3 regions of the Bradyrhizobium sp. UFLA05-153 genome follow, and region 2 is predicted to be linked to each of the others. Evidence: riboswitches for the same ligand, from Rfam matches in the RefSeq annotation. Region 2 holds a riboswitch; each other region holds the start of a gene.
The links. A riboswitch is a leader RNA that binds a small molecule or an ion and turns the genes downstream of it on or off. The one in region 2 is predicted to bind cobalamin.
Positions count from the first base shown of each region.

Region 1 (3,866 bases), on a different contig from region 2:
CCATATTGGCGATGTCGGCCTTGCGCAAATTGACCTCGGCCGGGCTGCCGGCGCCTTCGACCAGAACGAGATCGGCCCGCGCCTTCAGCCGTTCGAAACTCTCGAGCACGGCACCCATCAGCGAAGGTTTCATCGCCGCGTAGTCGCGGGCGCGTGCCGTCGCGATGCGCTTGCCCTGCACGATGATTTGCGCGCCGACATCGGTCTCGGGCTTGAGCAGCACGGGATTCATGTCGGTGTGCGGCTCGACGCCGGCGGCGAGTGCCTGGAACGCCTGCGCGCGGCCGATTTCGCCGCCGTCGACGGTGACGGCCGCATTGTTCGACATGTTCTGCGGCTTGAAGGGGAGCACGCGCAGGCCCCGGCGCTTTGCGGCACGCGCAAGGCCCGCAACGACGAGCGACTTGCCGACGTCCGAGCCCGCTCCCTGGATCATCAATGCGCGCGCCATCGACGTCTCAGAACTCGACGCCGGCTTGCGCCTTGATGCCGGAGCGGAACGGATGTTTCACCAGCGTCATCTCGGTGACGAGGTCGGCGATCTCGATCAGCTCGTCCTTGGCGTTGCGCCCGGTGAGGACGACATGCGTCAGCGGCGGCTTCTGCGTTTTCAGGAAGTCGACGACCTCGCCGATGTCGAGATAGTCGTAGCGCAGCGCGATGTTGATCTCGTCGAGCACCACCATGCGCAGGCGTTCATCGGAGATCAGCTCCTTGGCCTTCTCCCAGCCGGCGCGCGCGGCTGCGATGTCGCGGGCGCGATCCTGCGTCTCCCAGGTAAAGCCTTCGCCCATCGCATGGAACTGGCAGAGATCGCCGAAATGCCCGGTGAGCAGGCGCCGCTCGCCGGTATCCCAGGCGCCCTTGATGAACTGGACCACCGCGCAAGGCATGCCGTGCGCGACACAGCGAACGATCATGCCGAAGGCGGAGGACGATTTGCCCTTGCCCGCGCCGGTATGGACGATGATCAGCCCCTTTTCGCCGCTCTTGGTCGCCATGATCTTGTCGCGGGCGACCTTCTTCTTCGCCATTTTCGCGGCGTGCCGGGCATCGGTTTGCTCCACCGCTGGGGTATCCGGTTCAGGCGTCATCTGAAATGGTCCTTCGGCTTGACAAGTGGCGGCCATGGGCAAATGGTGGGCCGGCGTTGGTTCCTGTCCTACGACAGGCGAAGAGGGAATGCGATAGGGCTCGAATCGGCAAGATTCGTGTTCGAAAAGCAGCCGCCCCCGCGACCGTGACCGGAGAGATGCCCGAAGCCACTGATCCCATGGGATCGGGAAGGCGGGGATCGAAGGGATAAAACCCTGCTCCGCAAGCCGGGAGACCTGCCAGCGCGAATGTTTTGGACCGGCGGACGGGGTGTTCCGCGACGGGGAAGCGGACCCTCTCATCGAGCGGTTCGTGCGCCTCATCGCCTCCCGCAGATATCCTGGAAGGGGCGATGGCCGTCACACTTCACGTTTGCATCACCTGCCGCGCCGGCCAGACGCTGGGCGAAGGCGAAACCACGCCCGGCGCGCGGCTTCATGCCGCGATCCTGGACGCCGGCGTACCCGCGGGCGTCAACCTGGTTCCCGTCGAATGCCTGTCGGCCTGTAGCCAGGGCTGTTCGGTGGCGCTCAGCGCGCCCGGTCGATGGTCCTATGTCTATGGCCGCCTGTCGGATGCCAATGCGAGCGACGTGATCGCAGGCGCTTCGGCTTACGCCGCTGCGCCCGACGGCATCGTGCCATGGCGCAGCCGTCCCGAAATCTTTCGCAAGCAATCGCTTGCCCGCATTCCCCCCATCGCCGTCGTGCCGGAGGCCGCCGAATGAACACGCTCGCAAAAGTTCCGGTCACGGTCGTCACGGGCTTTCTGGGATCAGGCAAGACGACGCTGATCCAGCATCTGATCACCAATGCCAACGGCAAAAAGCTCGCGGTGCTCGTCAACGAGTTCGGCAGTGAAGGCGTCGACGGCGAGATCCTGAAATCCTGCGCGGATGCCAATTGTCCGGAGGAGAACATCGTCGAGCTCGCCAATGGCTGCATCTGCTGCACCGTGGCCGACGATTTCATTCCGGCGATGGAGCAACTGCTCGCGCGCCGGGTGAGGCCGGACCACATCCTGATCGAAACGTCGGGGCTGGCCCTGCCGAAGCCGCTGCTGAAAGCGTTCGACTGGCCGGAGATCCGCTCGCGGATCACGGTCGATGGCGTGATCGCGCTGGCGGATGCCGAGGCGGTCGCGGCCGGCCGCTTCGCGCCGGACCCGGATGCTGTTGAGGCACAGCGTGCGGCCGACGCGAATCTCGATCACGAGACGCCGCTGTCGGAGGTGTTCGAGGACCAGATCGCCTGCGCCGACATCGTGCTGCTCACCAAGGCTGACCTTGCGGGCGCGGAAGGGCTCGAAGCGGCGAAGGCGGTGATATCCGCCGAGATGCCGCGTCCGGTGCCGATGCTCCCCGTGGTCGACGGCGCGGTCGATCTGCGCGTGATCCTCGGCCTGGAAGCCGCGGCCGAAGATGACCTCGCCGCGCGCCCATCCCATCACGATGGCGAGGACGAGCACGAACACAACGATTTCAACTCCGTCGTGATCGATCTGCCTGAGGTCGTCGACGTCGAGGCGCTGATCGCCTCGGTGCAGCGGCTGGCGCGTGAGCAGAACGTGCTGCGCGCAAAAGGCTATATCGCGGTCAAGGGCAAGCCGATGCGGCTGTTGCTGCAATCGGTCGGCGAGCGGGTGCGGCACCAGTTCGATCAGCCCTGGGGCGTGCGTCCCCGGCAATCCAAGCTGGTCGTGATCGGCGAGCATGGCGATATCGACGAGGCCGCGATCAAGGCAGGACTTGGCATTTCAGGGCTTGGCATTTCAGGGCTTGGCATCTGATGCACGTCGTCTTCCGCGAGAGCCACGGTCTCGAGGAGACCGCGACGCCAAGGGACATCGGCCAGGATCCGGCCGATCTCGTGGTGCTCTCGTTCTCGGACTCGGATCTCGCCGCGTTCGCGGCTGGCTGGCGGCGTGGCCGCGAAAACCTGCCGTCGCTGCGGCTCGCCAATCTGGCCGAGCTGCGTCATCCGCTGTCGGTCGACACCTATATCGAGCGGACCCTGTCGCAAGCGCGCGGCATTCTGGTGCGCCTGATCGGCGGCGAGTCCTATTGGGCCTACGGGCTCGCGGCGCTCCAGCAACTGGCGAAGGAGCGCGGCATCGCGCTTGCCGTGTTGCCGGCGGATGGCCGCGATGATGAACGGCTGGATGCGTTCTCGACCTTGCCGGTCTCGACGCTCAGGCGGCTGAAAGTGCTCTGCGACAAGGGCGGACCGGTCGCTGCACAAGCCGCGATCGCCCAGCTTGCGCTGGCCTCGGGTCTCTATGCCGGGCCAGTGGTTGGAGAGATCGAGGTTCCCGAGATTGGTTTCTACGAGCCGAGGCGTGGTGTTGTCGCGTCGCTGCCTGATCCCGATGAAGAACCTCGTGCGCTCGTTACCTTTTACCGCTCTTATCTCACGGCCGCCGATACTGCCCCGGTCGATGCGCTAATCGCGACGCTCCGCGAGAGGGGCTTTGATGCCTGGGGGTTGTTCGTGACCTCACTAAAGGCACCGGGCGTGGCCGATTGGCTGCGCGCGCACTTTGCGCAGCATCCGCCCGCCGCTATCGTCAATGCGACCGCGTTCTCCGCCGTTGGCGACGACGGCACGACGCCGTTCGATGCCGCATCGTGTCCTGTGTTCCAGGTCGCGCTCTCCACGGCAAGGCGCGAGGACTGGGCTGACTCTCTGCGCGGGCTCTCGCCGGGCGATCTGGCGATGCATGTCGTGCTCCCGGAGGTCGACGGCCGCGTGTTCGCGGGCGTGGTGAGCTTC
Region 1 is NZ_JBBIAM010000001.1:184,159-188,024, forward strand. Features, by position in the region: gene Q2941_RS00855 (cobyric acid synthase) at 1-451, opposite strand, end outside; gene cobO (cob(I)yrinic acid a,c-diamide adenosyltransferase) at 459-1,094, opposite strand; cobalamin riboswitch at 1,135-1,353, shown strand; gene Q2941_RS00865 (DUF1636 family protein) at 1,448-1,822, shown strand; gene cobW (cobalamin biosynthesis protein CobW) at 1,819-2,883, shown strand; gene cobN (cobaltochelatase subunit CobN) at 2,883-3,866, shown strand, end outside.
Region 1: it holds a riboswitch for cobalamin, as region 2 does, so the genes downstream of both, Q2941_RS00865 (DUF1636 family protein) here and Q2941_RS11410 (ribonucleoside-diphosphate reductase subunit alpha) in region 2, are expected to answer to the same signal.

Region 2 (3,866 bases):
GTGCAAGCCGAGGAACTAGAGTAATGATGTGGCCTTGCGAATTGTTCGGGGTTGCCTCCCGTCGTCCGGCGTCCAATCGCGCCGTATAAGGCCAACCGCGGATGTACAAATTTGTCGGCTGGAATAGCCTCGGCAGGACGCCGATTCGGTTCAACGCGCCGATCAGCGCGTCGGGGGCCGGTTGGTGGCCATGGTCCCAGCTCCCACCGACGACACGTCCGAAATCCCACATTGACCACAGACCACTGATACTTGAGCGCGATCTCGAATCCTCAGCAGTTGAGAACGTCGAGACTTCCATCTCCCGCCAAGTCTCTTCCGGATCGTGCTCCTTTTCGGGGAGGACCACAGCGCCTACCTCGGCGGGAAGGCCCAGAAGACGTTCACCCAAACGTCTAAGCTTACTTGTGTCAAACAAAACGACCTCGTAGGAGCTCTTATATTCCGTTTTCACTCCGTCCAAGCCATGCTTCTGCGCCATCGCAGCCCATGCGCTCAGTTCGTCAGGTTCAACTTGATCATACCACTCGTCCATGACCGCCAATTTGAGTGGCTCTTGCGCCTCGACAATGAAGTACCGCCCAGAACTACCAGCATAGCCGTGTGCAGCGTTCACATCATTCTCTGAGGCCATCCAAATAGCTTTGCCCGAATGCCCGCTTTGCCCCGCGCCGCCCCACACTCCATCCCTATTAGCATGGTTGAACTTGGTCCCCGCAGGAAGTTCTTCTATCTTGCTGCTCTCCCAACCAAGATTCCTAGGTGGAACCCTTGGGTGCCTATCGTCAGGGCAAATCGGATTAGTGGGCGGCTGCTGATGTTGCATGTCGAACTCTTTACAGGTGCGCTTGAGTTTATCCATTGATGGCTGACGTGTTGCTGTCGCTTGGATCAATGTTAGCGCGGTCAGTTGACCGGATCGCAGAGTATTGCACGCAATCATCGAAGCAGGCGCAGGTGTCATGGCTAAAGCAACAATGACGAGACGGCCCTTTTTCGGTTGACGCCCCGTTTGGTTTGATTTGGGATGTCTAGGCGGCCCGCGGTGAACGGCCAAAGATGGGCCATCGGCTACAAACGCAACAAAACCATTCGTGCGTGTGCAACTGAAATCGAATTTCAAAAACTGGAATCTCGACCTGATCCACAGGCTATATAGGGGCGACCTCAGAAGTCTGGGACAATCTCGAGCCGATTGCCGAGATCCGAACGCCCCACCTCACTTGGTGCCAGGTACGATTTTGCGATCGTCCGCAAGAGCACTGGCGTAGGACAGAGATGAAGCTGCTTGGAAGTGCATGGTGCGCGTACGCCTCGTGCCCTTTGCAGAAAAGGACGATTGGGGAAGTCTGTCCGTCCATGGATTGGATCATACGATGTGCTGGTGCTGCCTTCGCGGCTCGATGGTCGACCGGTCGTCGTGCTAGAGGTGCTCGCGCTCGGGGTTCCGGTTATTGCTTCCGCCATTGGTGGACTACCGTGAGCTTATACAGGATGGCGTAAACGGCTTTCTTTGCCAGCCGCGACAGATTTGCGAATTTGCCAACAGAATTGAAAAGCTTGCGCTCGATCGGAATTTGCTGAAGGGGATGAAGCAAGCTGCGAGAGCCGGCGCCGAGAGAAGCCTCGACGCGCGTAAAAAGCTTTCTCGCTATGAGCAAGGATTGAGAGCATTAGCCGGCTGTGCGAATTGACTATGGTGGCGACGATCAGAAGCGTTCTTGAGTTCGTCAATACTCGATAACTGATGGGGGATGGGCCGTCCGCGTGCGCCCCATGAAATCAATCATTGACAGCTTGCCTCGAATATCTCCATATATGGGGGTCACGGTCCTACTGCGTCCGCAAGATGTAGTGGCTAAGAGGGAAGCCGGTGAACTGCGCCTTTGGTGCGGAATTCCGGCGCTGCCCCCGCAACTGTCAGCAGCGAGCTGCTTCCGGACAACGTCACTGGTGCGCCTGCGCCGGGAAGACAGGAAGCAAGCAACGACCTGCGAGCCAGGAGACCTGCCGTGACGATCTGAACGTCCACGGGCGGGGTGTCCCGGCGGTCGCTTGCACGCATCGTCCGGCAACGCATCTGCCGGCGTTCCGGCAGCGTCCTTCCTTATCGCCCCGTCCAAACACAACGCGCGCATCACGGGGCCCTTTGATGTCACTGAACCTGCACGACGCGGACACCGCTTCCGCACCCATCATCCAGTTGCGTCCACAGTCACTTGCGGCTGCTTCCAGCGAGCCGGCCATGCAGATCATTCGCCGCAACGGGAAGGTCTCGCCGTTCGATTCCGCCAAGATCGCGGTCGCGATGACCAAGGCTTTCCTCGCGGTAGAGGGCAGCACTGCGGTTGCTTCGCGCCGCGTTCACGAGAGCGTTGAGCAATTGACGGCCGAAGTCGTAGCAGCCCTGATGCGCCGCGCAGGTGAGGGGCGCACCTTTCATATCGAGGACGTGCAGGATCAGGTCGAACTCGCCTTGATGCGCAGCGAGCACCACAAGGTCGCCCGGGCCTACGTGCTCTACCGCGAGGAACGGTCCCGCCAGCGCGCCGAGGAAGCGGCCGCGCAGCCGGAGCCCGTCGCCGCATCGACCCTTCACGTCACGCTGCCGGATGGCTCGCGCGTCGGTCTGGACACGCGCCGGCTCGAGCTGATCATCAATGAGGCCTGCGCCGGTCTCGACGGCGTCTCCGCAGCCCCCGTGCTGGCCGAGACCACCCGCAATCTCTACGACGGCATCAGCCAGGACGAGCTGGCGCTGGCCTCGATCATGGCCGCGCGCACGCTGGTCGAGCAGGAGCCCAGTTATGCCTATGTCAGCGCGCGCCTGCTACTCGACAAGCTCCGCGGCGAGGTACTGTCGCATGTCCAAGGCGTTACGACGTCGGCCTCGCAGGCCGACATGGCGACGCGCTATGCCGAATACTTTCCGGCCTATGTGAAGGTCGGGATCGCAGCCGAACTGCTCGATCCCGAACTCGCCCGTTTCGATCTCGGCCGCATCGCTGCGGCGCTGAAGCCTGAGCGAGACCTGAACTTCCAGTTCCTCGGCCTTCAGACGCTCTACGACCGTTATTTCCTGCATCAGCAAGGCAAGCGAATCGAGCTGCCGCAGGCCTTCTTCATGCGCGTGGCGATGGGCCTGGCAATTCGAGAGATCGACCGCGAAGCCAAGGCGATCGAGTTCTACGATCTCTTGTCGTCGTTCGACTTCATGGCCTCGACGCCGACGCTGTTCAATTCCGGCACGGTGCGCCCGCAGCTGTCGTCCTGCTTCCTCACCACCGTATCGGACGACCTCGATGGCATCTTCAAGTCGATCAAGGACAATGCGCTGCTCGCAAAGTACTCCGGCGGCCTCGGCAACGATTGGACACCTGTGCGCGGCCTCGGAGCCCACATCAAGGGCACCAACGGCGAAAGCCAGGGCATCATCCCGTTCCTGAAGGTGGCCAACGACACCGCGATCGCCGTCAACCAGGGCGGCAAGCGCAAGGGCGCGGTCTGCGCCTATCTGGAGACCTGGCACGTCGATATCGAGGAATTCCTCGATCTGCGCAAGAACACAGGCGATGACCGCCGCCGCACCCACGACATGAACACCGCCAACTGGGTGCCGGACCTGTTCATGCAGCGCGTCGACGCCGACGATGAGTGGACGCTGTTCTCGCCGGACGAGACGCCCGATTTGCACGATCTGTATGGGACGTCCTTCAAGGCGGCCTATGAGGCCTATGAAGCCAAGGCGAAGGCCGGTGGCATGCGTGTGTTCAAGACCGTGCGTGCGACCGACCTTTGGCGGCGCATGCTGACCATGCTGTTCGAGACCGGCCATCCCTGGATCACCTTCAAGGACCCCTGCAACC
Region 2 is NZ_JBBIAM010000014.1:122,511-126,376, reverse strand. Features, by position in the region: gene Q2941_RS11420 (hypothetical protein) at 1-1,123, opposite strand, end outside; gene Q2941_RS11415 (glycosyltransferase) at 1,295-1,483, shown strand; cobalamin riboswitch at 1,812-2,029, shown strand; gene Q2941_RS11410 (ribonucleoside-diphosphate reductase subunit alpha) at 2,153-3,866, shown strand, end outside.

Region 3 (3,866 bases), on a different contig from region 2:
GCACCCGACATGACGATCTGATCGGGCATGCCGAGATAGGCGCCCCACCAGATCTGCAGGCCTTGCGGATCGAGCGACTGAAATGCCGTGGCGCCGTCTAGCATCACCACCACGGTGCCGGTGCCGTCAGGCCAGCCGCCTTCGCGCAGTCGCCGCCCTGTCGTGACCAGAAAAGGCTCGCCGATATCGTTCAGCGGCAGCGCATGCGCCGCGCACAGCGCCTGGATCGAGGTGATGCCGGGGATGACTTCGATCGCGGGCAAAGGATCAAGCCGTCGCGCGATCCGCAAAGAGGAGTCATAGAGCGAGGGATCGCCCCAGATCAGCAGCGCGACTCGGCCCTCGCGTCCGAGATGCTGCGCAATCTCCCGCGACCAGGCTGCCGCGACCGCATCGTGCCAGTCGTCGACGCCCCTGCAGTAATCAGCCTCGCCCGCGTTACGCACCGGCAAGTCGAACTCCGCGATCCGCGTCTCTTTGTTGGTGAGTACATCGGCGCAAATCGTCCGCCGCAGGTCGGCGAGATCGGACTTCTGCGCTCCCTTGCGCGGGATCAGAACGAGATTGGCCGCGTTGATGGCACGGATCGCGGCGAGCGTGAGCTGCTCGGGATCGCCGCAACCGATACCTATCAGGGAAAGTGTGAGCATCACGAGTGTGAAGGGCGGCTATGGCGGCCGCCCTTCAAATCATCTCTACGCCGCGTTGTGCAGGCGCGGGGTGACGAGACCGGGCGCGGTGACGCCGCGCAGCGACTTTGCCAGCGCCAGCACCGCGAGATCGGCGAGCGGCTCGATCACGATGACCAGCGCATAGGACGCGGCAAAGATCGCGATGTTGGCGAGGTTGGTCGCGCCGAAGCCCGAACCGTAGATGGCCCAGAACGCAACCCAGGCGATGATGCCCGACTGATACGCCGTCGAGAGCGCCAGCGCCTGACGATACTGCAGGTCGACATAGGCCGTGTTGCGGGGAATGATGCGGGTCGCGAGCGCCTGGATGGCGAACAGAGGCACCAAGAGCGTGGTGACGTTCATGCCATATTGCGGCAGGTCAGTAGGCACGAAGAACAGGCCTTGCAGCAGGAGGCCAAGCGCGAGACCAAGGGCTGCCGGTGCCGCACCGAACAGCAGGAACAGGGTCGAGCCGAGGATGAAGTGCACCTCGGAGACCCCGACCGGGAAGTGCGGCAGGATCTCGAAGAAGGTGAAGACCAGCGCGGTCGTCGCAGCCGTCCGCACCGCGAACGAGCTGATGCCCTGCTCGCGCACGGTCTCGGCCGCGAGCTTCAGCGCAACGCCGCCCGCGGCGATGCCGGTTGCGTAACTCAACACGAGCTTGGCGCCCGTCACGATTCCGGGTTCGATATGCATGGTTCAAGTCCTTCCTGCCGTCACACCCGACGGCCTTGGCGTCCAAACGTGCAGGGCCGGTCTCCTGGCTCGCGGATCGAAGGGGATCTCCGGCCTTCCCGGGCCTTGCGGCCCAGTGGCGGATCGGAGCCCCTCACCGCTTACAGTCGCGGGGGCGGCTGGGGTTTGGGGCGCCGCAACTGGGTCCGCCCACCCCCATTCCCGATTATGCTCCGACGCTTTGCGCCGCATCGAGCACCATGCCCCTCTTGTGTGCCCCTTTCGCAAGCCGGGCGTCAAGGGTCGAACGGCGGCCACGGGCATCATCACGAAGATTCTCCCGCCAATGCGCCAAACAGGATGACGGCGGCCGTGGTCGCGGGCGCGGCCTGCGTGAGCTCTTCGGCGAGCCTTGCGATCGTGGTCCGGACGAGCCGCTCATCGACGCGGCCCAGGGATTCCGCAAACAGCGCTGGCGTTTCCGGCGAAAGACCATGCGCGATCAGCTTTGCGGCCAGATCCGGAAACGTGCGCCGGCCCATATAGACCACCGTCGTCGCGTCCGGGTCGGCCAGCGCCGCCCAGTTCAGATTTTGCGGCAACTGTCCGGTCACGTCGGCCCCGGTCACGAACTGCACCCGGCGCGCGGTGTTTCGCCGGGTCAGGGGGATGCCGGCTTGAGCCGCCGCGACGCAGGCCGAGGTGACGCCGGGCACGATCTCGTAGCCGATCCCCGACGCCCGAAGCGTCTCGATCTCCTCCTCGAGCCGGCCGAAGATGCCGGCATCGCCGGATTTCAGCCGCACCACGCGCGCACCGGTCGCCGCATAATCGACCAGCAGGCGGTTGACGTGCTGCTGCTTGGTCGAGGGCCGGCCAGCGCGTTTTCCGACCGCCACCAGATTGGCCCCGGGCCGGGCAAGCTCGAGGATCGCGCCGGACGCGAGATCGTCATAGAGGATGACGTCGGCCCCGCGCAACCGCGCGGCGCCCTTGAGCGTCAAAAGCTCGGGATCGCCGGGACCGGCGGAGATGAAGGAGACGAAGCCGCTCACCGGTCCTCCGCAATCAGGTGAAAGAAAGTGCCCGTCGCATGCCCGCGCCGCGATCCTGTCTCCGCGACAACAGCGCCTGTCGCGTCACGCACGATCGCAAGCGGTACATCAGGCTGCGCGAGAATCGTCGAATAATGGAATTCATGACCGCGCAGGCGCGCGCCCGGCCGACGTCCCGGCATTGGTGCCGCGAGCTCGGCAAGACGATAGCCGAGATGCATGCGACGCTTGGCAAAGCTCGTCTCCAGGCCCAGGAGGCCAAGCATCTCGTGCCGCGCGCCGTCGGCATCGGTCAAGGTCGCGCCCATCACCATGTAGCCGCCGCATTCGCCATGGACCGGCCGCGTCTCGGCGAAGTCGCGCATGCGCTCGCGAAAGCGCGTATTCACTGCGAGCCGGCCGGGATGCAACTCGGGATAACCGCCGGGCAGCCAGCACACATCGGCGCTTGCATCGGGTCCCTCGTCGGCGAGCGGCGAGAACGGCTGGATCTCCGCACCGGCGTCGCGCCAGGCCTCGAGCATATGTGGATAGACGAAGGAAAACGCGGCGTCGCGCGCCAGCGCAATGCGCTGGCCCGGCGGCGTGACGTTGAGCCCATTCGTGGCTGATTGCGCCAACCATGTGGACGCCGCGCCCAGCACGGCATCGAGATCGACGTGCTCACTGACAAAGCGCGCCGCTTCATCGATCAGGGTTCCGATCTCCGCCTGCTCTTCGGCCTGCACCAGGCCGAGATGCCGCTTCGGCAGGCTGATCTCGGCATGGCGCGGCAACGCGCCGAACACCGCAATGCCGGCATCGTTCATCGCACGCCGCACGAGATCCTCATGCCGCGGGCTCGCGACGCGGTTGAGCACGACGCCGGCAAGGCGCACACCGCTGCGAAAATCGCGCAGGCCCGCGGCAATCGCGGCGGCCGTCTGCGCCTGGCCGGACGGATCGATCACCAGCAGCACCGGCCAGCCCATCATCTCCGCGATGTCGGCGGTGGCGCCCGTACCCGAGACGCCCCGCGCGGCAACGCCGTCGAACAGGCCCATTGAGCCCTCGGCCAGTATGAGATCGGCGTTCGCGCCGCGGCTGACGAGATGTTCGATGCTCGCACGATCCATCGCCCAGCTGTCGATGTTGACGGAGGCGCGTCCCGTGGCCGCCGCGTGAAAGGCGGGATCGATGTAGTCAGGGCCGCTCTTGAAGCACTGCACCTTGAGGCCGCGATCGCGATAGGCGCGTGCGAGCGCCAGCGTCAGCGTCGTCTTGCCGACGCCGGAAGCCGGCGCGGAAATGACGAGACCTGCCGCCATCACGATGCCTCCGGAAAGCGCGGCGCCGGTCCGACCGGCCGGTAGCGGCGATCGTAGTCGGCGGCGTAAAGACGGCTCTCGGAGAACTCCTCCGAGCCGAGTGTTTTGCCGACCAGGATGAGCGCGGTACGTTCGAGCTCGGCGCCGACGGC
Region 3 is NZ_JBBIAM010000001.1:196,434-200,299, reverse strand. Features, by position in the region: gene cobF (precorrin-6A synthase (deacetylating)) at 1-650, opposite strand, end outside; gene Q2941_RS00930 (energy-coupling factor ABC transporter permease) at 696-1,373, opposite strand; cobalamin riboswitch at 1,411-1,630, opposite strand; gene cobA (uroporphyrinogen-III C-methyltransferase) at 1,679-2,407, opposite strand; gene Q2941_RS00920 (cobyrinic acid a,c-diamide synthase CobB) at 2,404-3,714, opposite strand; gene cobM (precorrin-4 C(11)-methyltransferase) at 3,714-3,866, opposite strand, start outside.
Region 3: it holds a riboswitch for cobalamin, as region 2 does, so the genes downstream of both, Q2941_RS00930 (energy-coupling factor ABC transporter permease) here and Q2941_RS11410 (ribonucleoside-diphosphate reductase subunit alpha) in region 2, are expected to answer to the same signal.